One region of the Kitasatospora sp. NPDC093550 genome, then DNA from elsewhere that is predicted to be linked to it. Evidence: riboswitches for the same ligand, from Rfam matches in the RefSeq annotation. Region 1 holds a riboswitch; each other region holds the start of a gene.
What was found. Region 1 has a riboswitch for S-adenosylmethionine ahead of ACIRD3_RS31630 (aminotransferase class V-fold PLP-dependent enzyme). Riboswitches for the same ligand answer to the same signal wherever they lie in the genome.
Positions count from the first base shown of each region.

Region 1 (10,356 bases):
TTCCGCCCGGAGACGCTCAGGGCCGGGCCAGCCGGTTGAGCAGCAGCACCGAAGCCACCGGGCGCGCGCCCGCCTTCCGCACGCCCTCGGCGACCTCCCGGTCGGCGGAGACCACCACCACCGGACGCCCCTGCGGCTCGGCCCGCACCAGACGGCGGATCAGCTCGTCAGCGGTCTCCCCGGTCCGGCTGAACCGCACCCGCACCCCGCGCGGCGGCGCCATGATCACCGGCACGTCGAGGTCCTGCCCGTCGAACACACAGGTGACCTCCGCCTGTGTGCGCTGGGCCAGCATCGCCAGCCCGCCCAGCAGCCGGATCCGCTGCTGCTCCAGCGGCAGCGTCGGATAACCGGTCTTGGTCACGTTGTAGCCGTCCACCACCAGGTGCACCTGCGGGATCGCCAGCAGCTGGTCCAGCAGCGCCGGGTCGTCCTCGGCCAGCCCGCGCCGCGCCACGTCGTGCGGCGAGGCCGCCCCCGGCACCACCGCCTCCACCAGGTCCGCCGGGCGGATCTGGGACACCGGCAGCGCCAGCTCCCGCTGCAGCCCCTGGGCCGACTGCAGCACGGTGTCCAGCAGCAGCCGCAGCCGCATGTCCTCGACGCTGCGCCCCTCGCGGGCCGACCGGCGGCCCTGCTCGGCGGCGTTCTCCAGCTCGGAGACCCGGTGCCGGAGCCGCCGCGCCTCGGTCTCGGCCGCGGAGCGCTCGGCCGCGCCCTGGGCCTTCGCGGCCTCCAGCTCGCCGGCCACCCGGCGCGTCTCGGCCTGCGCCCGGCGGGTGTCGCTCTCCAGCGAACGCACCTTCTTGCGCAGCGACTCGGCCTCCCGCCGGACGCCCTCGAACTCCGCGCGCTGCCGCTCCAGGTCCGCCCGCGCGGCGGCCCGCACCTCGGCCAGTTCGGCCTGCAGCTTCTCCACCAGCCGGGCCGCCTCCGCGGCCGCGTCCTCGGCGCCGGCCCGCTCGGCCTCCTCGCCCGCCTCGGCGACCAGCCGGCTCCAGCCCGCCGAGCGCACCAGGTAGGCGGCGGCCGCGACGTCCATCGGATCGGCGGCCCCCGGGACACTGCCGGACTCCAGGGCCCGCACCAGGTCCGGCTGCCCCAGCCGCAGCCGCTCCGCTATCCGCACCCGGAAGGCCGGCTCCGCCTCCAGCGCGGCCGCCAGCGCGGTGGCCGCGTACTTGGCCCGCCGCGCGGGGGTGAACTTCACGTACTGACGCAGGCTCTGCGGGAGCTCTCCCGGCGGCAGTCCGCCCAGCGCGTCCGAGGCCAGCCCGACCACCCGCCGGCGCACGCCCTCGGGCAGCGGCCGGTCCAGCTTCTCCACGGCGCGCTCCGCCGAGACCCCCTCGGAGCCCTCGGAGCCCTCGGAGGGCTCGGAACCCCCGCCACCCGCGGGCCCGACCGCTCCGGACGCGGCGCTCTCCGTCGGGCCCGCCCCCGGGTCCGACGCCTGCGCCTGCGCAGCGGGCGGAAGTCCCTGCGCTTCGCCGGGCTCCTTCGCTGCGTCCACCACGTCCTCGGCTCCGATCCTGTTCCGGCGGGGTACGGCCGCGACCGCCCCCTGTCGTCACGCTCCGTGCGTCTTGTCTGTTCTGTATTGTCCCGTGCGGCGGACGGGCGCGCCGCGCACCGCCCGCCACCCGTCCCGGGATCAGCCCTGCTCGGCAGGGGCCTCCGGGTCCTCGGCACCCGGCCGGGCCACCAGCTCGACCTGGTCCACGGCGTTGCACCAGCGGCACCGGACCGACTCGACGGTCTCGCTCAGGACCTCGGTCTCCTCGACCTTGGAGTCGCCGGCCAGGTCGAAGTGCAGGAACTCGGTCACCCGCGCGGTGCGGGTCACGTCGAACCGGGTGAGGTTGCCGCACAGGGTGCAGCGCCAGCGCGTCTCGGCAGTCAGGGCGGGGACGGTCATCGGGGGTCCTCTCGGGTGGTCCCTGGGTGGGCTAGGCGCTCCCCCCGGAGCCCCGGCATCGGCGGCGGGAGGCGGGAATGCCCGCCCCAAGCCTATTGCCTGGGGCAACCATCAGGACCACCGGTCAGCGGAATCGCGAGGCTAGTCCACCTGCCGTAAACCGCCGTGTCACCTGCGGCGCCCCGAGGGATGCTTGGCCGCATGGCGCTCGCGGCCCCCGACCACACCGCCGAGCGGGGCGGCCGGCCGCAGGCGCCCGCCCCGGCGGTCACCTACGGCCTGATCGCGGTCAACACCCTGGTCTTCCTGCTCGGCCCGGCCGCCGGGCTCAATCCGCTGTACGGCACCGGCCAGGCCCGGGTCTGCGCGGAGCAGCGGTACGAGCAGCGCTGGGGCGCCGTCCCCGCCGAACTGCTGACCGGGCGGCCGCTGACCGCCGGACAGCTGGCCGAGGCCCCGGACCCGGTCCCCGGCTGCCCGGCCGCCCCGACACCGGGCAAGCACCCGGCGCTGTCCGCCCTCACCGGCCTCTTCCTGCACGCCGGCTGGCTGCACCTGCTGGGCAACCTGCTCTTCCTCCACGTCTTCGGCCCCACCGTGGAACGGCGCGTGGGCCGGACCCGGTACGCCCTCTTCTACCTGGCCGCCGGCAGCCTGGCCGCGTACGGCTTCGCGCTCGCCGAGGCGCACTCGCCGGATTCCACCCGGGTGCTCATCGGAGCCTCCGGCGCGATCTCCGGCGTCCTGGGCGCCTACCTGCGCTTCCATCCGCGCGCCCGGGTGACCACGCTCGTCCCGCTGCTGTTCTTCCTGCCGCTGCGCTTCCCGGCCTGGCTGGTGCTGGGCCTCTGGTTCGCCCTGCAGTGGTGGTCGGTGCACGCGGCGGGCCCGGGGGTGGCCTACCTGGTCCACGTGATCGGCTTCTCGGCCGGTTTCCTGTACGCCTGCACCGTGGTCCGCCACACCCCGAGACGACCCGGCTGACGCCCGATACGCTGGCGGCACCCCACGAAGGAGCCCGAACAGTGATCACCGCCATCGTCCTGATCAAGACCAGTGTCGACCGCATCCCGGAGATCGCCGAAGCCATCGCCGCCATCGAGGGCGTCAGCGAGGTGTACTCGGTGACCGGCGGCTACGACCTGGTGGCGATGGTCCGGGTGCGCCGTCACGACGACCTGGCCGAGGTCATCCCGGGCCGGCTCAACAAGGTCCCGGGCGTGGCCCACACCGAGACCCAGATCGCCTTCCGCACCTACTCCCAGCACGACCTGGAAGCCGCCTTCGCCCTCGGCCTGGACGAGTGACGACGAGCAGCGGGACGTGACGGCTCAGCCCTCGCGGCGGCTGTCCGCGACGCAACGGCCGCCCTCGTTGCGGTAGTTCCACGCCGCGCCGTCCGTGACCAGCTCGCGGACGGCGGTCAGGAAGCGGTCGACGTGCTCGTCCGGCGTCCCGGCGCCGAAGCTCACCCGGATCGCGTTCAGGCTGCGCTCGCCCGGCAGCGAGGGCTCCGGGGCGCCGCACTCGGAGGGGGCGACGTCCTCGTCCCCGAGCAGGGTCCGCACCAGCGGGTGGGCACAGAACAGGCCGTCGCGCACCCCGATGCCGTACTCGGCGGACAGCGCGGCCGAGAAGTGCGAGCTGTTCCAGCCCCGGACGACGAAGGACAGCACGCCGACCCGGGCCGAGCCCTCCCCGAACAGGTTGAGCACCTTGACCTCCGGGATCTCCGCGAGCCCCGCGGTCAGCCGCTCGACCAGCTGCCGCTCGCGCGCCTCCAGCGCGTCGAAGCCGGCCTCCCGCAGCGCCCGGCAGGCCGAGGCGATCGCGTAGGCGCCGATGACGTTCGGCGAGCCGGCCTCGTGCCGGGCCGGGCCGGTCTGCCACTGCACGGCCACCGAGCCGTCGGCCTCCCGGGCCACCGTCCGGGTCGCCCCGCCGCCGGCCAGGTACGGATCGGCCGCGTCCAGCCAGTCCGCCCGGCCGGCCAGCACCCCGGCGCCGAACGGCGCGTAGAGCTTGTGGCCGGAGAAGGCGATCCAGTCGACGCCGAGCTCGCGCACCGAGACCCGGTGGTGCGGGGCCAGCTGGGCGGCGTCCAGCACCACCCGCGCGCCGTGCCGGTGCGCCGTCCCGGTCAGCTCGGCGACCGGCCACAGCTCGCCGGTCACGTTGGAGGCGCCGGTGACGCAGAGCAGCTTCGGGCCCTCGGGCGCCCCGGCGAGCGCGGCGTCCAGGGCGGCCACCGCCTCGGCCCGCGAGCGCGGCGCCCGCAGGTAGGTGACGTCCAGTCCGGCGTGCGCCCAGGGCAGCAGCGAGGCGTGGTGCTCGGTCTCGAAGGCGAACACCCGGGTGCCGGCCGGGACGGCGGCGGCCAGCAGGTTGAGCGAGTCGGTGGTGGCCCGGGTGAAGACCACCTGGTCGCCCTCGCGCAGGTCGAGGAACTCGGCGACGGTGCGGCGGCTCTGCTCGAACAGGTCGGTGGACAGCTGCGACAGGTACCCGGCGCCGCGGTGCACGCTGCCGTAGTACGGCGCGTAGGCGGCGACGTCGTCCCACACCCGCTGCAGCGCCGGCGCGCTGGCCGCGTAGTCGAGCGCCGCGTAGCCGACCTTCTCCCCGCTGGCGAGCGGGACCTGGACGTCGGAGCCCAGCACGGCGAGCGGGGCGAGGACCTCGGTGGAGGTGGAGAGGGACATGAGGATGCACTCCTTCACGGGGTAAGGGACCCCGGGAGTGCTAGTCGTCGGGCGTCCGCGCTTGTCGCACGGACGGCTTGCCGTGGCGACCCGGTCCTCACCCAGGGCACCCCGCCACGGACGGAGGGTTGCCGGACAGCAAGCTGGGGCTTGTCGCTGCCACTCATGACCTGGCGATGACTCTAGGTCGCGTCCGCCGGGTGGTCAAACAGTGGTCCACCATCCGGACAGCCGGGGAGCCCGCACCGGCGCACCGGTACGGGCTCCCGACCACCGCGTCAGTTCCGGCTGGTGGCCTCCGACCAGCGCCGCAGCAGCTCCTGCGCGGCACCCGAGTCGATGGCCCCGGCGGCCCGCGCCATGCCCGCCGCGAGCTGCTCGGCCAGCGGCGCCTCACCCAGGTCGAGCGCGACCAGCGCCGCCGCCGTGTTGAGCAGGACCGCGTCCCGGACCGGCCCGTGCTCCCCCGCCAGCAGCCGGCGCGCGACCTCGGCGTTGTACGCCGGGTCCCCGCCGCGCAGCGACTCGATGCCGACCAGCTCGATGCCGACCTCACGCGGGTCGAAGGAGGTCTCGGTGACCACGCCGTCGCGCACCACCCACACCTGCGAGGTGGTGGTGATGGTCAGCTCGTCCAACCCGTCGTCGCCGCGGAAGACCAGCGCCGTCGAGCCGCGCCGGGCGAGCACCCCGGCGATCAGCCCGGCCAGCCGGGTGTCGAAACAGCCGATCGCGTGGGAGGTGACCCTGGCCGGGTTGGTCAGCGGGCCGAGGATGTTGAACGCGGTCGGCACCCCGAGGTCGCGCCGGGCGGTGGCGGCGTGCCGCATCGAGGGGTGGAACTTCGCCGCGAAGCAGAAGGTGAGCCCGACCTCGTCGGCCACCTCGGCGACCCGCCGGGCGGAGAGGTCCAGTGCCACGCCGAGCTTCTCCAGCACGTCCGAGGAGCCGCTGGACGAGGAGGCGGCCCGGTTGCCGTGCTTGACCACCTTGGCGCCGGCCGCCGCGGCGACGATCGCCGACATCGTGGAGATGTTGACGGTCTTCGCCCGGTCGCCGCCGGTGCCGACGATGTCCACCGCCGGGCCGGGGATGTCCAGCGGCTCGGCGTGCGCGTACATCGCGTCCACCAGACCGGTGACCTCGTCGACCGTCTCGCCCTTGGCCCGCAGCGCGATCATGAAGCCGGCCACCTGGACGGGGGACGCCTCGCCGCTCATGATCCGGTCCATCGCCCACGCGGTGGACGAGCGGTCGAGGTCTTCCCCCTTCAACAGCGCCGCGAGGAGGTCCGGCCAGGAGCGGACCACCTGCGCGGGGTCGCTACCGCCGTTCGCAGGGTTCACGTTCACCATGGCTGACTCCAGCTGTTGTCGGTTCCCCCGGGCTCCGGAGGACGTCCGTACGGATGGAGTCAGCCTATCGAGCGGCGCGGCCCCTACGGCCCCGTCTTCTCTCCTTCTGAGACGGCCCTGCTCAACGGGCTGCCGGGGCCCGCTTCGCCAGCCGCGCCCGCAGCAGGGTGGCGACCGCCTCGGCCAGCGCCACCGGCTCCACCGGGTGGGAGATCGCGGCGTCGGCCCGGCTCCAGGCGGCGAGCCAGGAGTCCTGCGGCCGGCCGATCAGCACCAGCACCGGGGGGCAGCCGTAGATCTCGTCCTTCAACTGGCGCCCGAGGCCCAGTCCACCGGCCGGCACCGCCTCACCGTCCAGCACGCAGAGGTCCACGCCGCCCTTCTCCAGTGCCTTGAGCACCGCGGGGGTGGTCGCGCACTCCAGGTAGGACAACTCCGGAAGATCCTCGGCGGGCCGGCGGCCGAGCGCCGTCAGCACCTGCTCGCGGGTGTTGCGGTCGTCGCTGTAGACGAGGACGGTGAGCGTCTCATCGGTCGTGTACGCCATGGACCCTGCTCCCTCAAGTGTGATCCGGACCACGTTCGCCTGACCCGGATGCTACTCCCGATCACCCGCCGCCGAGTCCCCCTCGCGCACGTTCCTCCTCAAGCCGCCGCGCCCGGCACTCACCCGGCCGGCGGAGGACCCGTCACCCCGAGCCGCGCGGTCCACCCGTACGGCCGACCCGGGACCCGCTCCCCTACCTCTCACGGCTACTCCGACCGTGCAACGACGCGCCGGGCAACGGGGTCGCGGGCCGCTCCGAGGAACCGTCAGAAAAGGGACACGCCGCTGCTCAGCCCCCGTCCGGGCACCCCGTCGACCCCCAAGCGGGCATACCGCACGCACCGGACACTCCGAGGGACACCCCCCGGCGTGAAGACGGAATAAGGGACCGACATAATGTCCGTCGTGGCGACAGCAACAGCAGTAGAAACCGGGCACGCGCACGGATCGGTCAACCGGCCGAACATGGTCAGCGTCGGAACGATCGTCTGGCTCAGTTCCGAGTTGATGTTCTTCGCGGCCCTCTTCGCGATGTACTTCACGCTCCGCTCCGTCAAGGGAGCCGAGTTCTGGACCGAGAAGGCCCACGCTCTCAACGTGCCCTTCTCCTCGGTCAACACCACGATCCTGGTGCTCTCCTCGCTCACCTGCCAGCTCGGTGTCTTCGCTGCCGAGCGCGGTGACGTGAAGAAGCTCCGGGCGTGGTTCATCCTCACGTTCGCAATGGGCGCGATCTTCATCGGCGGCCAGGTGTACGAGTACACCGCGCTGGTCAAGGAGGACGGCCTGTCCCTGTCCTCCGACCCGTACGGCACGGTGTTCTACCTGACCACCGGCTTCCACGGCCTGCACGTGACGGGTGGTCTGATCGCCTTCCTGCTGGTCCTGGGACGGACGTACGCAGCCAAGCGCTTCACGCACGAGCAGGCCACCGCCGCGATCGTCGTGTCGTACTACTGGCACTTCGTCGACGTCGTGTGGATCGGCCTGTTCGCGACCATCTACCTGATCAAGTAACCAGCTGATCAGGTCGCTGGCCACCGGCTGCGGCCCCCGCCCTCACCGGCGACGGGCCGCTTCTGCCGGTGCCGACGCTCCCACCGACCGACCGCGCGCGCAGCCCTAGACAGGCAGCCTCGTGCCGGCCAGACCGGCCGCCGGGTGCACCCACCAGTCGACCAGATCCTGACACCGGGGTTATTCCGTGAAAAAGCTCTCCGCACGACGGCGCCACCCATTGGCGGCGCTGGTCGTCCTACTTCTCGCCCTGGCGGCAACCGGGGGGCTGTACGCCGCGTTCGCGCCCGCCGACAAGGCGCAGGCCGACGTCGCCGCGCAGTCGCTCGCGATCGATGAGGGCAAGAAGCTCTTCGCCGTCGGCTGCTCCTCCTGCCACGGCCTGAACGGCCAGGGCGGCAGTGACGGTCCGAGCCTGGTCGGCGTCGGCTCCGCCTCCGTCGACTTCCAGGTCGGCACCGGCCGCATGCCGGCCCAGCAGCCCGGCGCCCAGGTGCCGCGCAAGAAGAACATCTACTCGCAGGCCGAGATCGACCAGCTCGCCGCCTACGTCGCCTCCCTCGGTCCCGGCCCGGTGACCCCGAAGGAGGAGCAGTACACCTCGACCAACCCCGAGGACATCTCCAAGGGTGGCGAGCTGTTCCGCACCAACTGCGCCCAGTGCCACAACTTCGCCGGCCAGGGCGGTGCCCTGACCAAGGGCAAGTACGCCCCGTCGCTGGAGGGCGTGGACGCCAAGCACATCTACGAGGCCATGCAGACCGGCCCGCAGAACATGCCGTCGTTCCCGGACACCACCATGCCCGAGGAGCAGAAGAAGCAGATCGTGGCCTTCGTCCGCCACACCACTAGCGAAGAGCCCAACCCCGGTGGTCTCACGCTGGGCAGCCTCGGTCCGGTGACCGAGGGTCTGTTCGGCTGGATCTTCGGTCTCGGCACGCTCATCGCGGTCGCGATCTGGGTCGCCGCCCACACCACCAAGGCCAAGAAGTCATGAGCCACGACATGTCAGAAGAGAAGCTCCCGGAGTCGCACGGCTCCGCCGGCGAGGTGGCCGACCACGGCAACCCGTTCGCCGACCCGGGCCTGCCGGCCCACGAGCCCCGTCGCACCGACATCGACGAGCGGGCCGCCAAGCGGGCCGAGCGCCAGGTCTCGCTGATGTTCGTGGTCTCGATGATCGCCACCGTCGGATTCATCGTCTCGTACGTGGCCATCGACCCGGACAAGATCGTCTACATCTTCCCGCTGGGCCACGTCAGCGCGCTGAACTTCGCGCTCGGCCTGACCCTGGGCGTCGCCCTCTTCATGATCGGCGCGGGCGCGGTCCACTGGGCCCGCACCCTGATGTCGGACGTCGAGCTGCCGGCCGAGCGTCACCCGATCGAGGCCTCCGACGAGGTCCGCGCGGACGTCATCGACCAGTTCAAGACCGGTGCCGCCGAGTCCGGCTTCGGCCGCCGGAAGATGATCCGCAACACCCTCATCGGTTCGATGGCGCTGGTCCCGCTCTCCGGCGTGGTCCTGCTCCGCGACCTCGGCCCGCTCCCGGAGAAGAAGCTCCAGGAGACCGGCTGGAAGGAAGCGACGCCGACCAAGCCGCTGGCGCTCGTCAACATGAACACCATGCAGCCGATGAAGCCCGAGGACGTCCTCGTCGGTTCGCTGACCTTCGCCATGCCGGAGGGCCTGTCCACCCACGACGAGGACTTCCAGCAGGCGATCGCCAAGGACGCCCTGATGCTGGTCCGCATCGCGCCGGAGGACATCAAGGACGAGAAGTCCAAGGAGCTGGGCTTCGAGGGCATCCTCGCCTACTCCAAGATCTGCACCCACGTCGGCTGCCCGATCAGCCTCTACGAGCAGCAGACCCACCACGCGCTCTGCCCCTGCCACCAGTCGACCTTCGACCTGGCGGACGGCGCGCGCGTGATCTTCGGCCCGGCCGGCCACCCGCTGCCGCAGCTGAAGATCACCACTGATGAGAAGGGCTTCCTGGTCGCCACCGGCGACTTCGACGAGCCCGTCGGCCCGAGCTTCTGGGAGCGTGCTCGATGAGTAGCGCGAGCAGCACCAAGACCGGTGCCGCCAAGCCCTCCAGCACGCGCGCCAATCCCGCCAACAAGTGGGAAGCCGCGGCTGACTGGACGGACGGCCGGCTGGGGATCTACTCCCTCGCCAAGGCCAACCTGCGGAAGATCTTCCCGGACCACTGGTCCTTCATGCTGGGCGAGATCTGCCTCTACTCGTTCATCATCATCATCCTGACCGGCGTCTACCTGACGCTGTTCTTCAAGCCCTCCATGGGCGAGGTCATCTACAACGGCTCGTACGTCCCGCTCAAGGGCATCGGCATGTCCGAGGCGTACGCGTCGACGCTGGACATCAGCTTCGAGGTCCGCGGCGGTCTGCTGATCCGTCAGATCCACCACTGGGCCGCCCTGGTCTTCGTGGCCGCGATGCTCGTGCACATGATGCGCGTGTTCTTCACCGGCGCGTTCCGCAAGCCGCGCGAGATCAACTGGGTCTTCGGCTTCCTGCTGCTGGTCCTGGGCATGTTCGACGGCTTCTTCGGCTACTCGCTGCCGGACGACCTGCTGTCGGGTACCGGTATCCGCTTCATGGAAGGCGCGATCCTCGCCGTCCCGCTGGTGGGCACCTACCTGCAGATGTTCCTGTACGGCGGCGAGTTCCCCGGCCACGACATCATCCCGCGGTTCTTCACCATCCACGTGCTGCTGATCCCGGGCATCATGCTCGGCCTGCTGGTGGCGCACCTGATCCTGGTCTTCTACCACAAGCACACCCAGTGGGCGG
Region 1 covers NZ_JBIWJF010000026.1:39,925-50,280, forward strand. The annotation lists gene ACIRD3_RS31610 (NYN domain-containing protein) at 17-1,327, opposite strand; gene ACIRD3_RS31615 (hypothetical protein) at 1,655-1,918, opposite strand; gene ACIRD3_RS31620 (rhomboid family intramembrane serine protease) at 2,120-2,902, shown strand; gene ACIRD3_RS31625 (Lrp/AsnC ligand binding domain-containing protein) at 2,944-3,225, shown strand; gene ACIRD3_RS31630 (aminotransferase class V-fold PLP-dependent enzyme) at 3,250-4,620, opposite strand; SAM riboswitch class IV at 4,673-4,791, opposite strand; gene trpD (anthranilate phosphoribosyltransferase) at 4,899-5,975, opposite strand; gene ACIRD3_RS31640 (hypothetical protein) at 6,097-6,522, opposite strand; gene ACIRD3_RS31645 (heme-copper oxidase subunit III) at 6,919-7,539, shown strand; gene ACIRD3_RS31650 (c-type cytochrome) at 7,727-8,536, shown strand; gene ACIRD3_RS31655 (Rieske 2Fe-2S domain-containing protein) at 8,545-9,597, shown strand; gene ACIRD3_RS31660 (cytochrome bc complex cytochrome b subunit) at 9,594-10,356, shown strand, end outside.

Region 2 (10,356 bases), on a different contig from region 1:
CGCCGCCGCGTCGCAGGGTCAGCGTGCCGTCGTCGGCGGTGCTGAACGACACCGGTCCCCGGTTGGAGGCCACCAGGACGGGGGCGGTGCCGGTCGCACTCGAACGTTCGGTCGTGAGATCGCCCATGGTTGGGATGTTGCCGGGGCTCCGGGGTGGCAAACCCGTCAATGGCGGGTGGCGTATTCGGGGACGGTGTGCATGGGGGGGCGTTCCAGGGCGGTGACGGGGTGGGTGTGGCCGGTGAAGGCGCGGGTGTCCGGGTCGCGGGTGAACTGGGTGAGCTCGGGGCGGACGAGGTCGGCGGAGGCCTTGAGGCGGTGGGTGCGGTCGAGGCGTTCGAGGGCGGTGCGGTAGATGGTGGCGGCCATCCGGCCGAGGGCCTGGCCGTCCTGGTGGCGGTGGTGCCGGACGCCGACGTCGACCTGGGCCAGGGCGTCCAGTCCGACCAGCTCCAGCGCGTCGACCAGCAGGCCGAGCTCGACGCCGTAGCCGGTGGGGAAGGGCAGCCGTTCGAGCAGGGAGCGGCGGGCCGCGTACTCGCCGCCGAGAGGCTGGACGAAACCGGCGAGTTCCGGCCAGTGGAGGTTGAGGAGGGGGCGGGCGACGAGTTCGGTGACCCGGCCGCCGCCGGCCGGGACGACGGCGCCCGATTCGGTCTCCAGGGGGCGGTCGTACATGGCCTTGACCAGGTGGATGGACTCGTCGGTGAGCAGCGGGCCGATGATCCCGGAGACGAAGGCGGGGTCGAACTCGCGCAGGTCGGCGTCGACGAAGCAGACGATGTCGCCGTGGGTGACCAGCAGCGAGCGCCAGAGCACCTCGCCCTTGCCGGGGGCGGCGGGGAGCCGGGGCAGGATGGCGTCGCGGTGCTCGACCCGGGCGCCGGCCTCGGCGGCGACGGCGGCGGTGGCGTCGGTGGAGCCGGAGTCGACCACGACGAGTTCGTCGACGAGCGGGAGGCGTTCCATCAGCTCGCGGCGGACGGTGCGGACGATGTCGCCGACGGTGGCCTCCTCGTCCAGGGCGGGGAGGACGACGCTGACCGTGCGCCCGGTGCGTTCCTTGGCCGCGAGGAGGGTGCGGACCGGCCGGTCGGCCGCGCTCCAGGAGCGCCGGCGCAGCCAGGACGCCGCCTGCGGGAGGAGCTCGGGGGTCGGTTCGGCGGGCACGGAAGTCTCCTCGGCGGGTCGGGTGGAACGGCTCATCTCGCGTGGCGGACGGTCCCGTTCAGGATTGACGCCTTCGGATACAGTCTTCGTACAGCGGTCGGACCTTCGCACGCCGGGGTCACCGTTGAGCACCACCACAATTTCACAAGCTCATCCAGAGGGACTGAGGGAACGGCCCGTTGACGTCCCGGCAACCTTCCCGCGCGGCTGTCGTCGACAGGCCGGCGGGACAGGTGCCAATTCCGGCCTGTGGCGCGACCGCGCCGCGGGGAAGATGAGGAGAGAGGCCTCGCCATCATGGCTATCGACACCGCCGCACCCGTTTCCGTGGACCTCGGCCCGGCCGCCGCCCTGTCCTGTCGGGAGTGCGGAACCCGATTCCCGCTCGGTCCCAGCTTCGCGTGCCTGGAGTGCTTCGGCCCGCTGGAGATCGCCTACGAGTTCGGCAGCGCGGGTGCCGAGGAGCTGCGCAAGCGGATCGAGGCCGGTCCGACCTCGATCTGGCGCTACGCGCCGCTGCTGCCGGTGCCGGCCGACGTGGCCTCCAAGCCCAACCTCAACCCGGGCTGGACCCCGCTGGTGAAGGCGGACAACCTGGGCCGGGAGCTCGGCTTCACCGCGCCGCTGCACATCAAGGACGACTCCGGGAACCCGACGCACTCCTTCAAGGACCGCGTGGTCGCGTGCGCGATCGAGGCGGCGCGGGCGTTCGGCTACACCACGCTGTCCTGCTCCTCCACCGGCAACCTGGCCGGTGCGGTGGGCGCGGCGGCCGCCCGGGCCGGGTTCCGGTCCTGCGTGTTCATCCCGCACGACCTGGAGCAGGGCAAGGTCGTCATGGCCGGGGTGTACGGCGGCGAGCTGGTCGGCATCGAGGGCAACTACGACGACGTGAACCGGTTCTGCTCGGAGCTCATCGGGGACCCGGCCGGCGAGGGCTGGGGCTTCGTCAACGTCAACCTGCGGCCGTACTACGGCGAGGGCTCCAAGACGCTGGCGTACGAGATCTGCGAGCAGCTCGGCTGGCGGCTCCCCGAGCAGATCGTCATCCCGATCGCCTCGGGCTCGCAGCTGACGAAGATCGACAAGGGGCTGCAGGAGCTGATCAAGCTCGGGCTGGTCGAGGACCGGCCGTACAAGGTCTTCGGCGCCCAGGCCGAGGGCTGCTCGCCGGTGTCGGCCGCCTTCAAGGCCGGCCGGGACGTGATCAAGCCGGTCAAGCCGGACACCATCGCCAAGTCGCTGGCGATCGGCAACCCGGCCGACGGCCCGTACGTGCTGGACATCGCCCGCCGGACCGGCGGTGCCGTGGAGGACGTCACGGACGCCGAGGTCGTGGCGGCGATCCGGCTGCTGGCGCGGACCGAGGGCATCTTCGCCGAGACCGCGGGCGGGGTGACGGTCGGCGTGCTGAAGAAGCTGGTCGAGACCGGGCAGCTGGATCCGGCCAAGGAGACCGTCGCGATCAACACCGGCGACGGCCTGAAGACCCTGGACGCCGTCGCCGACGCCGGGATGAGCGCCGTCATCCGCCCGACGCTGGACTCCTTCCGCGCCGCCGGCCTCGCGTCCGCCTGAACCACCCCCCACCCCGCAAGGAGAGCCATGAGCGCCACCGTCCGCATCCCGACCATCCTGCGCACCTACACCGGCGGCGCCGCCGAGGTGACCGCCGAGGGCGCCACCCTGGCCGAGGTCATCGCCGACCTGGAGAAGAACCACGCGGGCATCTCCGCCCGCATCCTGGACGACACCGGCAAGCTGCGCCGCTTCGTCAACGTCTACGTGAACGACGACGACGTGCGCTTCGCCGAGGGCCTGGCGACCGAGATCAAGGACGGCGCCGGCATCTCGATCATTCCGGCGGTGGCCGGCGGCTGCTGAGCCGCGCCCCGCCATTCGGCCGCCCGCGCGCACGGAATTCCGTTCTCCGTACGCGCGGGCGGCTCGTTGCATTCCGGCTGGAATATTTCCGGGTGGAGTCGGAGTAGAGTGTCGCTCGGTTGGGAACAGGGGTTCCCTCTCGGCCCCGCGCGCGCGTCCTGCCGGAAGGCGTCCGGACGGTGAGACCGGCCGGGGAAACCTGTCAGGCCGGTGTCAGAATTACCGCGGGGATTTGGGTAATTCGTCCGCTATGTCCGGCGTTAAATGCCGAGATTTTCCCGATTCGGCCCGTCCTGTCCCTTGCCGCTGCGGCGGAATTACCGGCGGTTGACCCTGTTGCAGAGGGCGTCGGTCCGGATACATTCAGCGGCGGTCGACGCAATCACCCGCTCACCGGAGGCCGTTGGGCGCTCCGCGCGGTGGGTTGCGGCGTGCACGGCTGCGCCCAGGGGGGGTTCCCCGGGCCGGCCTTCAAACCAACCCGGGCCCGCGACCTGCGGGACCGTGAAGGGCCAGCACAGCACTAGGGGAGTTCGGAATGGCTCAGGGCACCGTCAAGTGGTTCAACGCGGAGAAGGGCTACGGCTTCATCGCGGTCGACGGTGGTGCGGACGTCTTCGTCCACTACAGCGCGATCCAGATGGACGGCTACCGCACCCTCGAGGAGGGCCAGCGGGTCGAGTTCGAGATCTCTCAGGGACAGAAGGGCCCGCAGGCGGACATGGTCCGCGCCGCGGGCTGACCCCTTCCGACCCCAGGAGCTCGGCGCGGCCCTACGGCTGGTGACCACTCGCTTCTCGACGGGCCCGTACGACACGTGTCGTACGGGCCCGTCGGCGTTCCCGGGCTACCCCGACGACGGCTCGCGGGTTGCCCATTGGGCTTGCACTCGACCACCCGGAGTGCTAATCATTGGCGTTAGCACTCACAGTGTGAGAGTGACAGCGGACCGGGTCGGTGAGGCCCCCGGGAGCGGCAGGGAATGGACCTCCGCGCACCAGGGCCGTCCGTCGCGGGCACCCCTTGGTCCGAGCAGTCGACCGTGTCCCGGAGGACCACTTCTGATGGCCAAGATCATCGCCTTTGATGAGGAAGCTCGCCGCGGCCTTGAGCGTGGCATGAACCAGCTCGCCGACGCAGTGAAGGTCACGCTCGGCCCCAAGGGTCGCAACGTCGTGCTGGAGAAGAAGTGGGGCGCCCCCACGATCACCAACGACGGTGTCTCCATCGCCAAGGAGATCGAGCTCGAGGACCCGTACGAGAAGATCGGTGCGGAGCTCGTCAAGGAGGTCGCCAAGAAGACGGACGACGTCGCGGGTGACGGCACCACCACCGCCACCGTGCTCGCCCAGGCCCTGGTTCGCGAGGGTCTGCGCAACGTCGCCGCCGGCGCCAACCCGATGGCCCTGAAGCGCGGCATCGAGAAGGCCGTCGCCGCCGTCTCCGACCAGCTGCTGGCCCAGGCCAAGGACGTGGAGACCAAGGAGCAGATCGCCTCCACCGCCTCCATCTCCGCCGCCGACACCCAGATCGGCGAGCTGATCGCCGAGGCCATGGACAAGGTCGGCAAGGAAGGCGTCATCACCGTCGAGGAGAGCAACACCTTCGGCCTGGAGCTCGAGCTCACCGAGGGCATGCGCTTCGACAAGGGCTACATCTCCGCCTACTTCGCCACCGACCTGGAGCGCATGGAGGCGACCTTCGAGGACCCGTACATCCTCATCGCCAACTCCAAGATCGGCTCGGTCAAGGACCTGCTCCCGCTGCTGGAGAAGGTCATGCAGAGCGGCAAGCCGCTCGTCATCATCGCCGAGGACGTCGAGGGCGAGGCCCTGTCGACCCTGGTCGTGAACAAGATCCGCGGCACCTTCAAGTCCGTCGCCGTCAAGGCCCCGGGCTTCGGCGACCGCCGCAAGGCCATGCTCGGCGACATCGCCATCCTCACCGGTGGCACCGTGATCTCCGAGGAGGTCGGCCTCAAGCTGGAGAACGCCGGCATCGACCTGCTGGGCACCGCCCGCAAGGTGGTCATCACCAAGGACGAGACCACCATCGTCGACGGTGGCGGCGACAGCGAGCAGGTCGCGGGCCGCGTGAACCAGATCCGCGCCGAGATCGAGAACAGCGACTCGGACTACGACCGCGAGAAGCTCCAGGAGCGCCTCGCCAAGCTGGCCGGCGGCGTGGCCGTCATCAAGGCCGGCGCGGCCACCGAGGTGGAGCTCAAGGAGCGCAAGCACCGCATCGAGGACGCCGTCCGCAACGCCAAGGCCGCCGTCGAGGAGGGCATCGTCGCCGGTGGTGGCGTCGCCCTGCTGCAGGCCGGTGTCGCCTTCGACAAGCTGGAGCTGGACGGCGACGAGGCCACCGGTGCCAACATCGTCAAGGTCGCGCTGGAGGCCCCGATCAAGCAGATCGCGACCAACGCCGGCCTGGAGGGTGGCGTCGTGGTGGAGAAGGTGCGCAACCTCCCCGCCGGTCACGGCCTGAACGCCGCCACCAACGAGTACGTCGACCTGGTCGCCGCGGGCATCATCGACCCGGCCAAGGTCACCCGCTCCGCGCTGCAGAACGCCGCCTCCATCGCGGCGCTGTTCCTCACCACCGAGGCCGTCATCGCCGACAAGCCGGAGAAGGCCGCCGCGGCCGCCGGCGGCGGCATGCCGGGCGGTGACATGGACTTCTGATCCTGATCGCTTCGATCGGATCGGCAGGACCTCGTCCGCGTGGGCGGTTCCCTTCGGGGGGCCGCCCACGCGGCGTTTCGGCGTTCGGGGGAGTTGAGGGGAGGATGGACGGATGGCTGCTGACGACATCGAGACCGCCCTGCACAACGCGCGGGCACTGATCCTGGCCGACCTCACCGCCCGGGACGTGGCGGACGCCGCCGTCGTCTCCCTGGTGGAGCAGGCCGTCACCCACCGGCGCTGGTGGCTGGAGCAATGGCCGGACGGCACCGAGTACGTGCTCGGGCTGGTCGCCCAGGACGTCCAGGACGCGCTGCTGGAGGCGTACGGACGGTGGCCGCTGTGCACCGCCTGCGCGGCCGACGGTGACCCGCACGCGCTCAGCGTGGAGCCGGAGTTGGGGCCGGAGCCGCACTGGGTGTGCGGCAAGCAGGGCGCGGTGGTGGCGCCGGTGGGGGAGCTGGTCTAGGCCCTCAAGAGAGGGCCTAGCCGGCCAGCTCGTGGAGTTCGGCCGTCAGGTTGGTGCGGGCGGCCGCCGTGAAGCGCTCGCGGGCGGTGGGGGTGCGGTAGAGCGCGGGCAGGGCCAGGAGCTGCCGCAGGACGGCGGCGCGGCCGGCCCGGAAGTCCGGCTCGGGGACGAAGCCGTACTCCTCGCGGACGGCGGCCGCGTACCCCGCGTACGCCTCGGGGGTGCCGCCGAGGACGGCGAGGTCCGCGTCGCAGAGCACTTCGCCGTCGCGGTCCCCGGGCGCCGGGTCGTGGCTGACGGTGAGCAGGACGAGGCGCTCGACCTCGGTGACGCGGTCGGCGGGCAGGCCGGCGGCGGTCAGCGCGCGGACGGCCAGGGCGGCGCTGCGCTCCTCGTTCTCGGTGCGGTCGGGGCGGTAGACGGCGTCGTGGAACCAGGCCGCGAGGCGGACGGCGTCCGGGTCGGCGGCGTGGCCGGCGAGGTCGTCGACGTGCCGCAGGACCGCGCGCAGGTGGTCGGTGGTGTGGTAGCGGCGCTGCGGCTCGGACCAGCGGCGCAGCAGCTCCCGGCCGTACGGCTCCGGGTCGGGGGTGGTGCCGCAGCGGTGCAGCAGGGCGGTCCAGGCGGTGAGCAGGTCGTCGTTCGGCGTCGGCATGGGGGTCATTGTGGCGCGTGGTTCCGGTGGACGGGATGTGCCGGTCAGCGATATATGTAGTCACATGACAGAACGCTCCATGCAGGAGCCGACGCTGCTTCTGCTCACCGCGCTGGCCGATGCCCCGAGGCACGGCTACGCGCTCATCCAGGAGATCAGCGCGATCTCCGACGGCCGGGTGAAGATGCGCACCGGCACGCTCTACGGCGCGCTCGACCGGCTGCTGGGCCAGGGCCTGATCGAGGTCGCCGCCGAGGAGGTGGTGGACGGCCGCGCCCGGCGCACCTACGCGCTCACCGACGCCGGTCGGGGCGCGCTGGCCACCGAGGCCGAGCGGCTGCGGGCCGTGGCCGCCGAGGCCGAGCGGCGGCTCTCCGTCGCCGTTGTCACTCCGAGGGTCAGGGGGGCCTTCGCATGAGCATGAGTGGGTCGACCGTTGCCGTCCGGACGGCGCTGGCGCTCTACCCGGGCCGTTACCGCCGCGAGCGCGGGGACGAGCTGGCCGACGTCTTCGCCGACACCACGGCGGAGGCCGGCCGGGCCGCCAAGGTCAGGGAGCTGCTCGACCTGGGGGCGTACGGGCTGCGCATGCGGACCGGGCTGACCTCCACGTCGCGGGGCGGGCGGCTGGCGGCGCTGGCGGCCCCGCTGGTGGTCGGGGCGGCCGCCGGACTGAAGGGGACCCAGGCGCTGTTGGAGCACCTGGCGGACGGCGTGAACGGCGTGCCGGATCCGGCGTGGGGGCTGCGGTACTTCCTGCCCTACTGGGGGCTGCTGCTGGGGGCGCTGCTCTCCGCGGGGGCGGCGCTGCTCGGACGGTGGACGGCGGCGAAGCTGCTGGCCGGGCTGGCGGCGCTGGCCGCGGTGGCGGACCTCGTGGTCGCGGTGACCGCTCCGGAGGTCGTCCAGCCGCTCTGGGTGTTCCTCGAAGCCTTCCAGTGGGACGGGCCGTTCGTGCTCTGGGCGCTGGTGCTGCTGGCCGCGCCGTCGGACGTCCTGCCGGTGCCGGCCTGGCGCGAACGGGCCCTGATGGCCGCCGCGGCGGTGCTGGTCCCGGTCGTGGCGTTCACGGACGACGTCTACAGCAGCCGGCACCAGCTGGATTCGCCGTGGCGGGCGCTGATGGTCGTCGTGCCGCTGCTGATGGCGCTGTCGGCCGTGCGCGGCTGGTACCTGGTGGCCGTTCCCGGGCTCGCGGTGCTGCCCTGGGCGCTGAGCGTCAACCTGCACGCGCTCTGGCAGCAGCAGGGCGGCGCCTGGAAGCTGCTGCCGATGGCCGCGCTGACGGTGGCGGCGGCGGTCGCGCTGGCGGTGGTGGGCCGCCGGAGGGGCTCGCGAGGGCGGCGGTTGGCCTGAGCGGCCGGGCCGGGGGTGCGGTCTCGCCGGGCCCGGTCGGATGTGGCAACCTACTGATATGTCTAGACCAATTTTCGAAGTCATCGCGCTGACGCCCCAGGACGCCCAGGCCGCCGAGTCGGGCGGCGCCGACCGGCTCGAACTGGTCACCGACATGGCCGCCGACGGGCTCACCCCGTCCGTCGAGGACTTCGCCCGGATCCGGGCCGCCGTCGGCATCCCGCTGCGGGTCATGCTCCGGATCCGGGACGGCTTCGCCCCCGGCGACCTGGACGAGCTGTGCGCCCGGGCCACCGCCCTGCGGGCCGAGGGCGCCGAGGAGTTCGTCCTCGGCTTCCTCGACGCCGACGGCGCCGTCGACCTGGCCGCCACCGCGGCCGTCGCCGAGGCGGTGGCGGGCTGCCGCTGGACCTTCCACCGGGCGATCGACCACAGTGCCGACCGGGCCGCCCTGCGGGCCGCCGTCGGCGCGCTGCCCGGGCTGGACACCTTCCTCACCTCGGGCTCGGCCGCCGGCGTGGACGCCGGGCGCGCGGTGCTGTCGGCCGAGCTGGCCCGCGCCGGTGAACCCGGCTACCGGCAGCGGATCCTGATCGGCGGCGGCCTGCGGGCCGAGCACCTGAAGGACCTGCGGGCAGAGGGCTTCGACGCCTTCCACGTCGGCGGCGCGGTGCGGACCGACGGCTGGCGGACGCCGGTGGACCCGGCCAAGGTCGCCGAGTGGCGGGCGATGATCGACGCCTGAGCGCGGTACGGAAGGGCCGGCCCCGAGGCGGGGCCGGCCCTTCCGCGTCACGACCGCAGCTGCTCGGGCAGCGGCTCGTGGTGCAGCACGGTCAGCCCGGAGACGGCGCGGGTCAGCGCCACGTACAGGCGCCGCAGGCCGGTCCGCTCGTCCGGTTCGCCGGCGATCACCGCGGCGGGCTCGTCCAGCACCACGAAGTCGTACTCCAGGCCCTTGGCCAGCGAGGCCGGGACGAGGGTGAGCCGGGCCTCGGCGCTGGTCTCCGTCCCGGGGGACAGGTGCGGCAGGCCGGCCGCGGCCAACGCCTCGGCGAGCTGCGGGATCCGGGCGTCGGCGGCGATCAGGCCGGTCGAGCCCTCGTGCTCCAGGGCCTCCCGGCAGGCGGCGACCACCGCCTCCACCCTTCCGTCCTCCGGGACGTGACGGATCGTCAGGGAGCCGGGCGCCTCGCGGACCGAGGTCGCCGGGGCCAGGCCCGGGGCGATCGCCGGGAGCAGCCGGGAGGCGTACGCGATGACCTCCTCCGGCACCCGGAAGCCCTTGGTCAGCTCCTCGATGTGCGCCTCCGGCTTGCCCAGGTGGTGCAGCGCGTCCGGCCAACTCGCCGTCGCCCAGGGGGTGGTGCCCTGGGCGAGGTCGCCGAGGACGGTCGCCGAGCCGGTGGTGCAGCGGCGGCCGACCGCGCGGTACTGCATCGGCGAGAGGTCCTGCGCCTCGTCGAGCACCACGTGGCCGAGCGAGGGCGTGCGCTGCACCAGGTCCGTCGCCTCGTCGACCAGGACGGCGTCGGCCGGCGTCCAGCGGGCGGTCTTCACCGAGCGGCCGGGCTTGGGCCACAGCACCGCCCGCTGCTCCTCGGGGGTCAGCACGCCCTCGGCGCACTCGGCCAGGAACTCCGGGTCGGAGAGCAGCCGCAGCACCAGCTTCGCCGGGTCGACGGCCGGCCAGCACTCCTTGGCCACCGCCTTCACGGCGGTGTTGCGGGCCACCGCGTCCTGCACCCGGTCGTCCGGGGCCTCGCCGGACTGCTCCATCTTCAGCAGCACGGCGTGCGCGATGCGCTGCGGCAGGGCGTCGCGGGCGGCGCCGTAGCGGATCTCGCGGCCCTTCAACTCCTCGATGATCTCGACGAGTTCGTACACCGGGACGCGCCAGCGGCGGGAACCGCGGACGACCACGCAGGGCTCGGTCGGCAGGGTGATGCCCGCCCGCACCGCGCGGCGCAGCACCTCGGCCATCCGGGCGTCGCCCTTCAGCCGGGCCGCCTCCGGGGTGTCCTCGCTCCGGACCTCGACGTGCCCGACCAGCTGCTGGACGGTGGCCTGGGCGACGTCCAGCTCGCCGAGCGCCGGGAGCACCTGCTCGATGTAGGAGAGGAAGGCGTTGTTCG
Region 2 covers NZ_JBIWJF010000038.1:2,386-12,741, forward strand. The annotation lists gene ACIRD3_RS36095 (trehalose-6-phosphate synthase) at 1-127, opposite strand, end outside; gene ACIRD3_RS36100 (glucosyl-3-phosphoglycerate synthase) at 166-1,170, opposite strand; SAM riboswitch class I at 1,318-1,451, shown strand; gene thrC (threonine synthase) at 1,468-2,748, shown strand; gene ACIRD3_RS36110 (MoaD/ThiS family protein) at 2,776-3,054, shown strand; gene ACIRD3_RS36115 (cold-shock protein) at 3,593-3,796, shown strand; gene groL (chaperonin GroEL) at 4,119-5,741, shown strand; gene ACIRD3_RS36125 (hypothetical protein) at 5,854-6,210, shown strand; gene ACIRD3_RS36130 (hypothetical protein) at 6,227-6,865, opposite strand; gene ACIRD3_RS36135 (PadR family transcriptional regulator) at 6,930-7,283, shown strand; gene ACIRD3_RS36140 (hypothetical protein) at 7,280-8,221, shown strand; gene ACIRD3_RS36145 (copper homeostasis protein CutC) at 8,280-8,966, shown strand; gene ACIRD3_RS36150 (HelD family protein) at 9,014-10,356, opposite strand, start outside.
Region 2: it holds a riboswitch for S-adenosylmethionine, as region 1 does, so the genes downstream of both, thrC (threonine synthase) here and ACIRD3_RS31630 (aminotransferase class V-fold PLP-dependent enzyme) in region 1, are expected to answer to the same signal.

Region 3 (10,356 bases), on a different contig from region 1:
CATGTGCACCACCAGGTCCTCGGCCAGCTGGACGACGTCGTCCCGGCTCGCACCGGCGACCTCCACGTCCAGCTGGTGGAACTCGGCCAGGTGCCGGCTGGTCCCGGCGGTCTCCAGCGGCTCCAGACGGACGTTCGGGGCGATGCAGAAGATCTTGTCGAAGGCGAGCAGCGAGGCCTGCTTGTACAGGATCGCGCTGGTCATCAGCTTGTAGCGGTGGCCGTAGAAGTCGATGTCCACCTGCTTGGAGCCGCGCGCGCCGGGGTCGGTGACCGGGCCGATGATCGGCGGCAGCAGCTCGGTGAAGCCCCGGCCGCGCAGGAACTCGCGGGCGGCGGTGAGCAGCTGCTGCTGGATCCGGAGCGTGCTCCGGGTGGCCGGCGCGGTCAGGTGGCGGCCCGGATCGGTCGGGGGCACCGGGGGCTGGGGCGTGGAGTCGGGCATGGTCGGGGTCCTCTTCTCTCGGGGAGGGTCTGTCGGGGAAGCGTCGGGGGCGTGGGCGGCTCGGCGCGCGGTGGTCCGGTGCGTGGCCGGCTCAGCGCGCGGCGGGCAGGCCGCGGGGTACGGGCGCCGCGCCCGACGGCGCGTCCCCGCCGTCGTAGCGCCGCTGGACGTGGGAGAGCGCGGCCAGCAGCCCGGCCGAGCCGAGGATCGGCGGCCGGCCGCCCTCGACCAGTCCGGCGATCGGCATCGAGCCGATCGCGGACCAGGACAGCCGCCCGTCCGGGCCCAGCGAGCTGCGCGTGCGCCCGGCGTTGTCGGGGTGCAGGCAGTACGGCACGTCCAGGTAGCCGGCCGCGAACGCCCGGACCAGGGCCCGTCCGAGGTCGGCGTCCAGGTCGAGCACGGCGCCGATCAGCGCCCTGGCCTCGGCCTCGATGCCGGTGTCCGGCGGGGCGGCGGGCCGGGGGCGGGCGCGCTCGGCGGTGGCGGCCGCGGCGGCGGCCTCCAGCGCCCGCACGTTCTCGGCGACGGTCGGGATGCGGTGCGCCTCGGCCGTGGTCTTGACGATCAGCCGGGCGGCACCGCCGCGCACGGCGAGCCGCGCCGCGTCCTGGAGCAGCAGCCGGGCTCCGCCGGGCGAGCGCGGGTACACGCCCATGTAGGCGTACACCACGAGGTGCCGGTCGACGTCCGCGAGCAGGTCGTCCGCGATCCGGCCGAGTGCGGCCAGCGCCTCCTCGTCCTGCTGGGCGTTGGCCTGCTGGGCGTAGCTGAGCGAGATGCTGCGCAGCCCGTGCTGACGGAAGAACAGGGCTTCCAGCACGCTGATGGCGATCAGCAGCGAGGGCGGGCAGAGCTGGCCCATCATGCAGCCGCCGAAGGTCTCCAGGTGCGGTTCGGCGCCGGAGTCCCGCCGGGCGGCGAGGAGTTCGCAGCTGGTCCGCCAGCGGGCCACCGCCTCGTGCAGCGGGGTGCGGCCGTACGGCAGGCAGTAGGAGACCGGCCCGCCCTCGGTGGCGTCCAGGCCGGCCGCGAGCAGCGCCCGGACGATCCCCTCCGGTGCCGCCGAGCCGTGCCGGACCTGCACCGGGAAGCCCGCGTCCGCGACCCCGTGCAGCACCGCCCGGGTGACCTCCACCGGGTGGGTGGCGATCGGGTAGCCGTTGAGGCCCGCCCCGGCGGCCAGGGCGCGCCGCGCCATGTCGAGGTCGCCGGTGCGGGTGTAGCTGTCCAGCGTGATGGTGCCGACGGTGACGGCGGCCGCCCCCCGGGTGGCGAGCAGGCCCGCCCGCATCGGGGCCGCCTCCGCCATGCCCATCCGGGGCTGCACCACCAGCGCGCCGGCCTCCGCGGCCTGCGCGACGAACGCCCCGAAGCTGGTCACAGCAGGACCCGGGAGCGCAGCCCGTCGACGAACTCGCGGAAGGCCTCCACCGAGGTGCCCTCCTCGAAGACGGCGTCGAAGCCGGCCGCCAGCAGCGTGCGTTCGCGGTCGGGGTCGTCGGCCCCGGCGATGCCGAGCTTGCCGCCGATGACGGTCGGCGTGGTCCGCAGCTCCGGGCAGGCGCGCAGCGCGGGGGCGACCCGCAGGCCCTCCTGGTGGCCGTGCCCGTTGACGCTGCTGATCACGATCAGGTCCGGTTCGATCCGGCGGCATTCGGCGAGCAGCAGCGCGTCCGGGACGCAGGCGCCCAGATTGGTCACCCGGTGGCCCATTTCCTCCAGCAGGAGCTGCAGGAACACCAGGTTCCAGGTGTGCGAATCCGAGGCCGTCGTCGTCACGACGACGTCCAGCCCGCCGTGTTCGGCGTGTGCGTGCTCCACAACTCAGCCCTCATCGGTAGAGATCGGCGATGGAATTCCGCCGACGCCCGGCCGGCGGTCCGGGAGTTCCGGCGCGTGTTCCGCGACGGCCCGGCCCCACCGAGAACGTTAGGAACGCCCGGGCCGGGCAAGCGGCAGGTCCTGCGGCACCTTGCGGCAGAATCGGCGCCCGGCCGCGGCACCGGCACTGCCGCACGGCCGGCGCCCCCGGGACGCCGGGGCCGTCGCTCAGCCCGCGACGGCCAGCAGCGGGACGTCCCCGGTCGGGGCGAGCCGGAGGCCCGGCTCCTCCCGGACGAGGCGCCGGCAGAGGTTGAGCACGGTGAAGCGCACGCCGCCCCGGGCGGGCACGCTGCGGATCAGCCCGCGCGACAGCAGCTCGTGCACCGTCGCCAGGCAGGTCTGCGGCGCCCAGCCGCTGCGGACCACCGCGTCCTCCCCGGACCAGTCCGCCGGCTCGTCCACGAGGACCTCCAGCAGGGCGCGCTGACGCTCCGTCAGTCGCCGGATGGCGGGCTCCACCTCGTCCCGCACGTCGCCGCGCGCGCCGTACACCAGCGGCGGCGCCGCCAGCGTGAACGGGGAGGCCGCCAGCCGGGCCACCAGCTGGCCGGTGGACTGCACCAGCGCCCAGCCCGCCGCACGCTCCAGGGCGCCCGGCAGGCCGTCCAGGTGGCGGCACAGCTCGGCGACGGCCGGCGCCTCGGACCGTTCCAGGGTGTAGCCGGGCCGCAGCCGGCACAGGTGCGAGAGCAGCAGCCGCACGGCGCCGACCTGGGCCAACGCCTCCGGTTCGGCGTCGAGTTCGGGGGCCGGTACGGGCAGCGGCGCGAGTGGGATGACCTGGCAGCCGGGCAGCGGCCGGGCCTCCCGGGCGGTGATCAGCACCCGCAGGCCGGGGCAGTGGTGGAACAGCCCGTCCAGTTGCCCGGCGTCCACCCCGCCGTCGGCGCCGTCCAGCACCAGCAGCGCGGGCCGGTCGCCGATCTCCCGGACGAAGTCGTCCAGCAGGCCGCGCCAGGGGTGCGGGCCACCGCCGCAGTCGACCCAGCGGACCGGCCAGTGGGCGCCCTGGTGCAGCCGACGGGCCACCTCCAGGGCGAGCCGGGTCTTGCCCACCCCGCCGAGCCCGACCAGCGCGACCAGCCGGTCCCCGTGCACCGCGAAGGCGTCGGCCAGCACGTCGGTCTCCATCTCCCGGCCGACCATCGCCCCGCGCGGCACCGGCGGGGCGGCCGGGGCGGGGGGCGTCACCGGCTCGCCGGCGAGCGGGTGGCGGCGGGCGGCCTCCTCGAAGTCCGTGCGGCTGCGACCCTCCAGCCGCAGCGCGTCCGCCAGCAGCCGGACGGTCTCGTTGCGGGGGCGGCGCACCCGGCCGCTCTCCATGTCCCGGATCGCCCGCACGCTGAGGGTCGCGTGGTCGGCCAGGCACTGCTGGGTCAGCCCGATCCGCTCGCGCCGTACCCGCAGCAGCTCGCCGAAGCCCGCCGCCGTCCTCACCGCTTGCAACGACTGCCCGCTGTCCATGCCTCGTCTGCCCTTCCGTGGTTCGGACACTCACCGGAGGTCCGGTCCGACGGCTGCAGCACTGGGCACCCGCGCGGCCTGTGGTCCGGTCGCACGGGACCCGGTGATCAGGCTGTGGCCCGCGAACCGGTTCCCTCCGGTTCCCGATGCTCCAGGCTCGCCGTCTACGCCCGATCAACGGCCGATCACCGGCCCCACCCGCCACCTTCACGGGGGCCTCACAAGCGGACCGGAGCCCTGGCGGCGGGCGTGGTGCCGACTGCGGAGGCGGCCGGACGGGCAGTCGAACGAACCCGGGCGGGGAGCGAACGGACCCCGCACCGGAAGCGATCAGACCGGGGCACAGTCGGACCGAACCGGGCGGGATGGGACGATACGTGCCATGCCTAGCACGTCTCCCCCGGTCCGGGTCGCCGACGCCCCGCCCGATCCGCTCCGCCGTCTGCTGCTCGAACTGGGCGAAGCCCTGCTGGGCGGCGGCCTTCCCGTCCATGACGTCGAGGAGGAGCTCCACGGCCTGGGGAGGGCCATGGGGGCCCCGGAGGTCCGGGTCGCCGCCCTGACCAACGGACTGTTCGTCACCCTGTCCGCCGACGAGGGCACCCGGTTCCAGCCGGTCGGCGCCGCGCTGCGGTTCGAGCAGACCGCCGACGTCCTCCACCTGGTGCACCGGCTGCGCGCGGGCGAGCTCGACGGGCCCCGGGCGCTCGCCGAACTGGACCGGATCCGCCGGGCGCCCGCCCGCTGGCCCACCTGGGTCGCGGACCTCGGGGCGCTGCCGGTCGGCGTCGGGGTCTGCCTCTTCCTGCAGCCGGTGGCGGCGAACGTGCTGGCGGCCGGGCTCGGCTCGCTGATCGTGGTGGGCCTGACCGTCGCCGCCCGGCGGCTGCCGTACCTGCGGCCGCTGCTGCCGGTCACGGCCGGGTTCCTGGTCGCGCTGCTGGTCCTGTCGCTCGCCCGGGCCGGGCTGCTGGACGGCGCGCTGCGGACGATCGTGGCCACGCTGGCGATCCTGCTGCCGGGCGGGCTGCTGGTCACCGGGCTGTCGGAGATCGCCGCGGGCGCGGCCAGCGCCGGTACGGCCCGGCTGGTGTCCGGCGCGGTGCAGCTGGCGCTCTTCCTCGCCGGGGTGGCCGCGGCCGCGACCGCGATCGGCATGCCGGCCACCGCCCTGGCCAACGTCCAGGTGGCCCGGCCGAGTTGGTGGGTGATCGGGCTGGGGCTGGCGATCGCCGTGGCCGGGGTGGTGATCAACGTCCACACCCCGCCCCCGGCCATCCCGTGGATCGTCGCGGTGATCGCGGTGAGCGTCACCGTCCAGGTGGCGGTGGGCTCGGCGCACGGGGCGGCGATCGGCGGTCTGGCCGGCGCGGTCTCCGCCGCGGGCGCGGCCACCCTGGTGCACTGGCTGCCCGGCGGTCCGCTCTGGCAGGTGCTCTACCTCCCGGCGTTCTGGATCGTGGTGCCCGGCTCCTTCGGCCTGCTGAACACCGCGCAGATCGAGGTCGGCAACGGCGCGCAGTCCGTCCTGGCGGCCGTGTCGGCGGTGTTCGGGGTGTCGATCGGCACCCTGATCGGCTCGGTGGTCGGCCGGATCCCCCGCCCCTCCCGCGCGCTGCGGCGGGCCCGGGCCTGAACCGTACGGCGCGCGGCGGGCGGGCGGACCCGGCCGGTCACGGGTGCCGCAGCGCCTCGGTGAGCCGGTTCGCCGCCTCGATCACGGCCTGGGAGAGCTGGGCGCCGGGGTGGCGGGTCAGCCGTTCGATCGGGCCGGAGACCGAGACGGCGGCCACCACCCGGTTGGACGGTCCGCGCACCGGAGCCGAGACGGAGGCCACCCCGAGCTCGCGCTCGCCGATCGACTGGGCCCAGCCCCGGCGCCGGACGCCGCTCAGCGCGGTGGCCGTGAAGCGGGCGCCCTGCAGGCCGCGGTGCAGCCGCTCGGGCTCCTCCCAGGCCAGCAGCACCTGGGCGGCGGACCCCACCTTCATCGGCAGCGTGATCCCCACCGGGACGGTGTCGCGCAGCCCGGAGAGCCGCTCGGCGGCGGCCACGCAGATCCGGATCTCGCCCTGACGGCGGTACAGCTGGGCGCTCTCACCGGTGACGTCCCGCAGGTGGGTGAGGACCGAGCCGGCCGCGGCCAGCAGCCGGTCCTCCCCGGCGGCCGCCGAGAGCTCGCCGATCCGGGGGCCGAGGACGAACCGGCCCTGCAGGTCCCGGCTCACCAGCCGGTGGTGTTCGAGCGCGACCGCGAGCCGGTGCGCGGTGGGCCGCGCCAGGCCGGTCGCGGCGACGAGTCCGGCCAGCGTGGCCGGTCCGGCCTCCAGGGTGCCGAGGATCGAGGTGATCTTGTCGAGCACGCCGACGCCGCTCGTGTTCTGCATGGATGGGTACTCCGTCTCGAATCCCGCGAGCGGCGGGTGGGCAGCGCTCGCGGAGGCTCCGGGTGGGAAGCCGTGGGGGGTGTGGTCAGCGGGGGCGGGCCGGAGAAGTCGGCCGGTCGCCTGCGCCGGGCACGAGAGGGGTACGCGGAAGGGCCGGGGCGGGAAGCGCCCGGGCGAAGGACAGCACAGAGAGCACCGTGTCTCCTCATCTTTCCCGCGCCACAGTGGCGACAGGCCGGAGTTGGCACTGATCCCAGGCGGCGCGGCGCGTACTTCGGACGCCGAGTCGACCGGGGAGTTGCCGGGGCTTCGTAGGGCCGGTCCCTCCACCCCTCTGGATGATTCGCCAGGAACCATACAAGATTCCCCGGCCCGCCCGCCAAACCCTTTCCGCGCCCTTCCCCGCCCCTGCCCCCGGAACAGCCGCGCGTCGCCGGTCGACCGTTCGACCTTCAGCGCGTCAATCCCTCCGGCACCGAGCCGGTTCCGGGTACCCGCCGCCCCCCTCCCGCGAACCGCCCGGATCGTGGCAGAGTGGAGGAGTCGGGAGCGCGGCCTGAGCGGTGGCCGACCTCCCCCGGAGTCCTTTCCGAGGTCTCCCATGCCCGAGTCGTACGACATCCGCTCCATCGCCCGGGCCCTGGAACTGCCGGACGCGCGCAAGGACCTGCACGGCCTCGCCCCCGACCTGCTCCGCGGCGAACGGCCGGCCGCCTCCGTCCCCGACGGCTCCACCTTCGCCCTCCTGCTGGAGCACGGCGGCCGCCGGCCGCCGCTCACCGACGACGGTCACGGCGCCCGGCCGACCGAACTCGTCCTCACCCACCGCAGCCGCACCACCGAACCGTGGGCCGACCCCGCGCGCCGGCGCGTGCGCCGCTGCACCGCGGTCCATCCGGCGACGGCGGCCGCGGGCACGACCGTGGAGGTCTGATCATGGCCCGCATCGGAGTGGCCCTCTCCGGCGGCGGCTACCGCGCCACCCTGTGGGGCGTCGGCGCCCTGATGTACCTCGCCGACTGCGGCCGGCACAAGGACGTGGTGGCGATCTCCTCGGTGTCCGGCGGCTCGGTCGCCAACGGCGTGGTCGCCCACGAGACCGACTACCGGCAGGACCCGGGCGCGGAGTTCGCCGAGCGCGTCCGCCCGCTGATCCGCCACTGCGCCCGCACCGGACTGTTCTTCTGGGGGCCGTCCACCAACCGGTACGTGCGCTCGCTGTTCGCCCTCGCCGGCGTGGCACTGCTGACCCTGCTCGCCGGGGTCGCCGCCACCGCCGTGGACGGCCTGCGGCTGCTCTCCGGCGTGCTGCTGGGCGCCGGGCTGCTGCTCCTGGCCGGCGCGGTGCTGGTGTTCGAGCGGCGCAGCGCGGTGGTGGACCGGGCGCTGGCGCGCGAGTTCTTCCACCGCGACGGCGCCGCGACGGGCCTGGCCGCGGTCGAGCGCTCCGTCGACCACGTCTTCTGCGCCACCGAGCTGCAGAGCGGGGACCACTTCTACTTCTCGCCCGGGTTCGTCTACGGCTTCCGCTACGGCACCGGTGTGCCCGGCGGTCTGCGGCTCTCCACCGCCGTCCAGGCCTCGGCCTGCCTGCCGGGCGCCTTCGCCGTCCGGCGCCTGCCGACCGCCCCGCACCGCTTCCCGCCGCCCGCCGGGCCCACCGGGGCCACCGCCGACCTGGTGCTCACCGACGGCGGGGTGTACGACAACATGGCCGACGAGTGGCTGGTCGGGCTGCCCGAACGGGCGCGGCGCCCCGACCACCCGCGCGCCCACTACGACGTCGACGAGATCGTCGTGGTGAACGCCTCGGCCGGGATGACCTGGCAGTCGTTCCCCGCCTCGCGGTTCCCGGTGCTCGGCGAACTGCTGGCGCTGGTCCGGATCAAGAGCGTGATGTACGACGTCGGCACCAGTCTGCGGCGCAGCGAGCTGGTCCAGTGGTCCGAGCGGCTCGGCCGCGACGGCGGGCCGGCCGGTGCGCTGGTCCACATCGCGCAGTCGCCGTACCGGGTGGCCGACGCCTACGCGCACGCGGCCGACGCGGCCGGCGGAGGCGGCGGCGCGAGCGGCGCCGGGCCCGCTCCGGACCTCGCCGCCCGGGCGGCCCGCGCGGCCCGCGCCAAGGAGGTGCTCGACCTGCTCGGCGACGACCCGCAGCGGCGGGCCCTCTGGGCGGAGCGGACGACCAGGAGCCGCACCGTCAAGACCGTGCTGCGCAGGCTCGGCGCCGACACCACCGCCGATCTGCTGCTGCACTCCTACACCCTCGCCGCGTGCAACCTGCACGTCCTGCTCGACTACCCGCTGCCGCCCGCCCTGCCGGACCGCGCCTACTTCCTCGGGCTCACCTCCGGCTGAGGCGCACCGCGCCGACCGGACGGGTTCCGGTCGGCGGGGCGGGGTCGCGGACGACGGGGACCGCGGTTGCCGTCAGGCGGGCTTCCTGGTCGTACCGACGCAGAGCGCCCAGATGACGAAGGCGTCGACCGCGATGAGGACGATGGCCCAGAACGGGTAGTACGGCAGCCACAGGAAGTTGGCGATCATTCCGAGCGCAGCGACGACGATACCGACCGCACGGGCCCAGGTGGCACCGCTGAAGAGCGCCGCGCCCGCGAGGACGATGACGATTCCGAGGATGAGGTGGATCCATCCCCACCCCGTGGTGTTCATCTGGTACACGTAGTTGCGGGTGACGACGATCAGGTCGTCCTTGGTGATGGCCGAGATGCCCTCGAAGATCGCCATGATGCCGCCGGCGATCAGCATCACGCCGGCGAAGATGGTCCAGCCGCTCGCGAAGGGGCGGCGTTCGCCCTCGGGTGCAACGTGGCTGGTGCTGCTCACACTGCTGGTCATGACATCGACTCCTTCGGTGACGGCCGCTTCGCCGACCGCGATCGGGAGGGGGCGCCCCCACGAGGGGAGACGGCGCCCGCCCGGCCTCGCTCGCGGCAGAGCCGGGAAGCAAGCCCTACGTTTCACGGTAAGGCCGACCCGCGGTGCTGTCGTGGGCTGGCCGGCCCTCGCCCCCGGACCGGACGGCCCCGGGTGGGCCGCTCACGCAGGTGGCGCGGGCGGCGCCGGCGGGCCGGGCCGCGCGGCCTCGGTGGCCTCCGGCGGGGAGCCGGTGGCGACCCGCCCGGAGGCCGCGAGCAGCGCCAGGACGGCGAGCAGCGCGAGCAGGACCAGGACCAGCAGCAGGACCGTCAGCACGGTCGGGTGGTTCCAGAGGGCGAACACCAGGGCAATGACGAGCAGCGCCACGATCATCAGCGCACGCCGGTGGGCCTCGGTCCAGGTCCCGACCCTGCCGGTGCGCACGCCGTGCGCGTCGCTCCAGCCCGCCACCGAGTCCGCGGCGTGGTCGGCCCGGCCGCGGACGGCGCGCGGCAGCCGTCCCGCCCCGGAGAGGTAGGCGCCGAGGGCCACCACGACGCCCAGGACGATCGCCGTGCGCAGGCTGACCCGCAGGAAGCGCAGCAGCGTGTCGAAGACCGCCGCCGCCGCGGCCGGGGACTGCACGGCCGGGGGCAGGTGGTCGAGGTAGTAGTGCCGGGCGATCACCAGGGCGATGGCGACCAGCAGGCAGGCGCCGGCCGCGCAGAGCGCGGTGGTCACCAGGGCCCGGCGCCGGCGCCGCGCCAGCAGGACGCCGGCGGCGCCGAGCAGCACGGTGAGGACGGGCAGCCAGTTGCCGACCACGTCGAGGGCGTGCGCGGCACCCCGGATCTTGGCCAGCTTGTCGGACTGGAACAGCACCAGTTGCTTGTTCACCTCCGGGATCTTCTCGGCCGGGGTGAGGCCGGCGGCCACCAGTTCGTCCTTCAGCCGGTCGACGGCCGTCCCGACGTCGAGGGTGACGGTGCCGTCGCTGACCCCGATCGCCCCGCGGCCCTCACCGGTGAGCGCGTGCACCACGGCCGCGTGACCGGCGCGGTTCGCCTGGGTCCACACGGTGACGAAGGTGTCGCTGTGCACCACCTTGGTCGCGGCCCGCTCGACCACCTGGTCCACCGCGTCGTCCAGCTTGGGCCCGAGCGCCTTGACCGCCGAGGCCGCCCTGGGCGGCAGCCCCTGGGACTGCAGCCAGGCCGCCAGGTCGGAGGCGACGGCCGGGCCGTCGACCCTCACGTCCACCGCCTTCGTCATCCGGGCGACCGCGGCGTCC
Region 3 covers NZ_JBIWJF010000004.1:56,518-66,873, forward strand. The annotation lists gene ACIRD3_RS07495 (asparagine synthetase A) at 1-444, opposite strand, end outside; gene ACIRD3_RS07500 (methylaspartate mutase) at 536-1,828, opposite strand; gene ACIRD3_RS07505 (cobalamin B12-binding domain-containing protein) at 1,825-2,268, opposite strand; gene ACIRD3_RS07510 (helix-turn-helix domain-containing protein) at 2,497-3,795, opposite strand; gene ACIRD3_RS07515 (threonine/serine exporter family protein) at 4,178-5,431, shown strand; gene ACIRD3_RS07520 (IclR family transcriptional regulator) at 5,469-6,182, opposite strand; SAM riboswitch class I at 6,385-6,527, opposite strand; gene ACIRD3_RS07525 (hypothetical protein) at 6,784-7,116, shown strand; gene ACIRD3_RS07530 (patatin-like phospholipase family protein) at 7,119-8,543, shown strand; gene ACIRD3_RS07535 (hypothetical protein) at 8,616-9,044, opposite strand; gene ACIRD3_RS07540 (hypothetical protein) at 9,246-10,356, opposite strand, start outside.
Region 3: it holds a riboswitch for S-adenosylmethionine, as region 1 does, so the genes downstream of both, ACIRD3_RS07520 (IclR family transcriptional regulator) here and ACIRD3_RS31630 (aminotransferase class V-fold PLP-dependent enzyme) in region 1, are expected to answer to the same signal.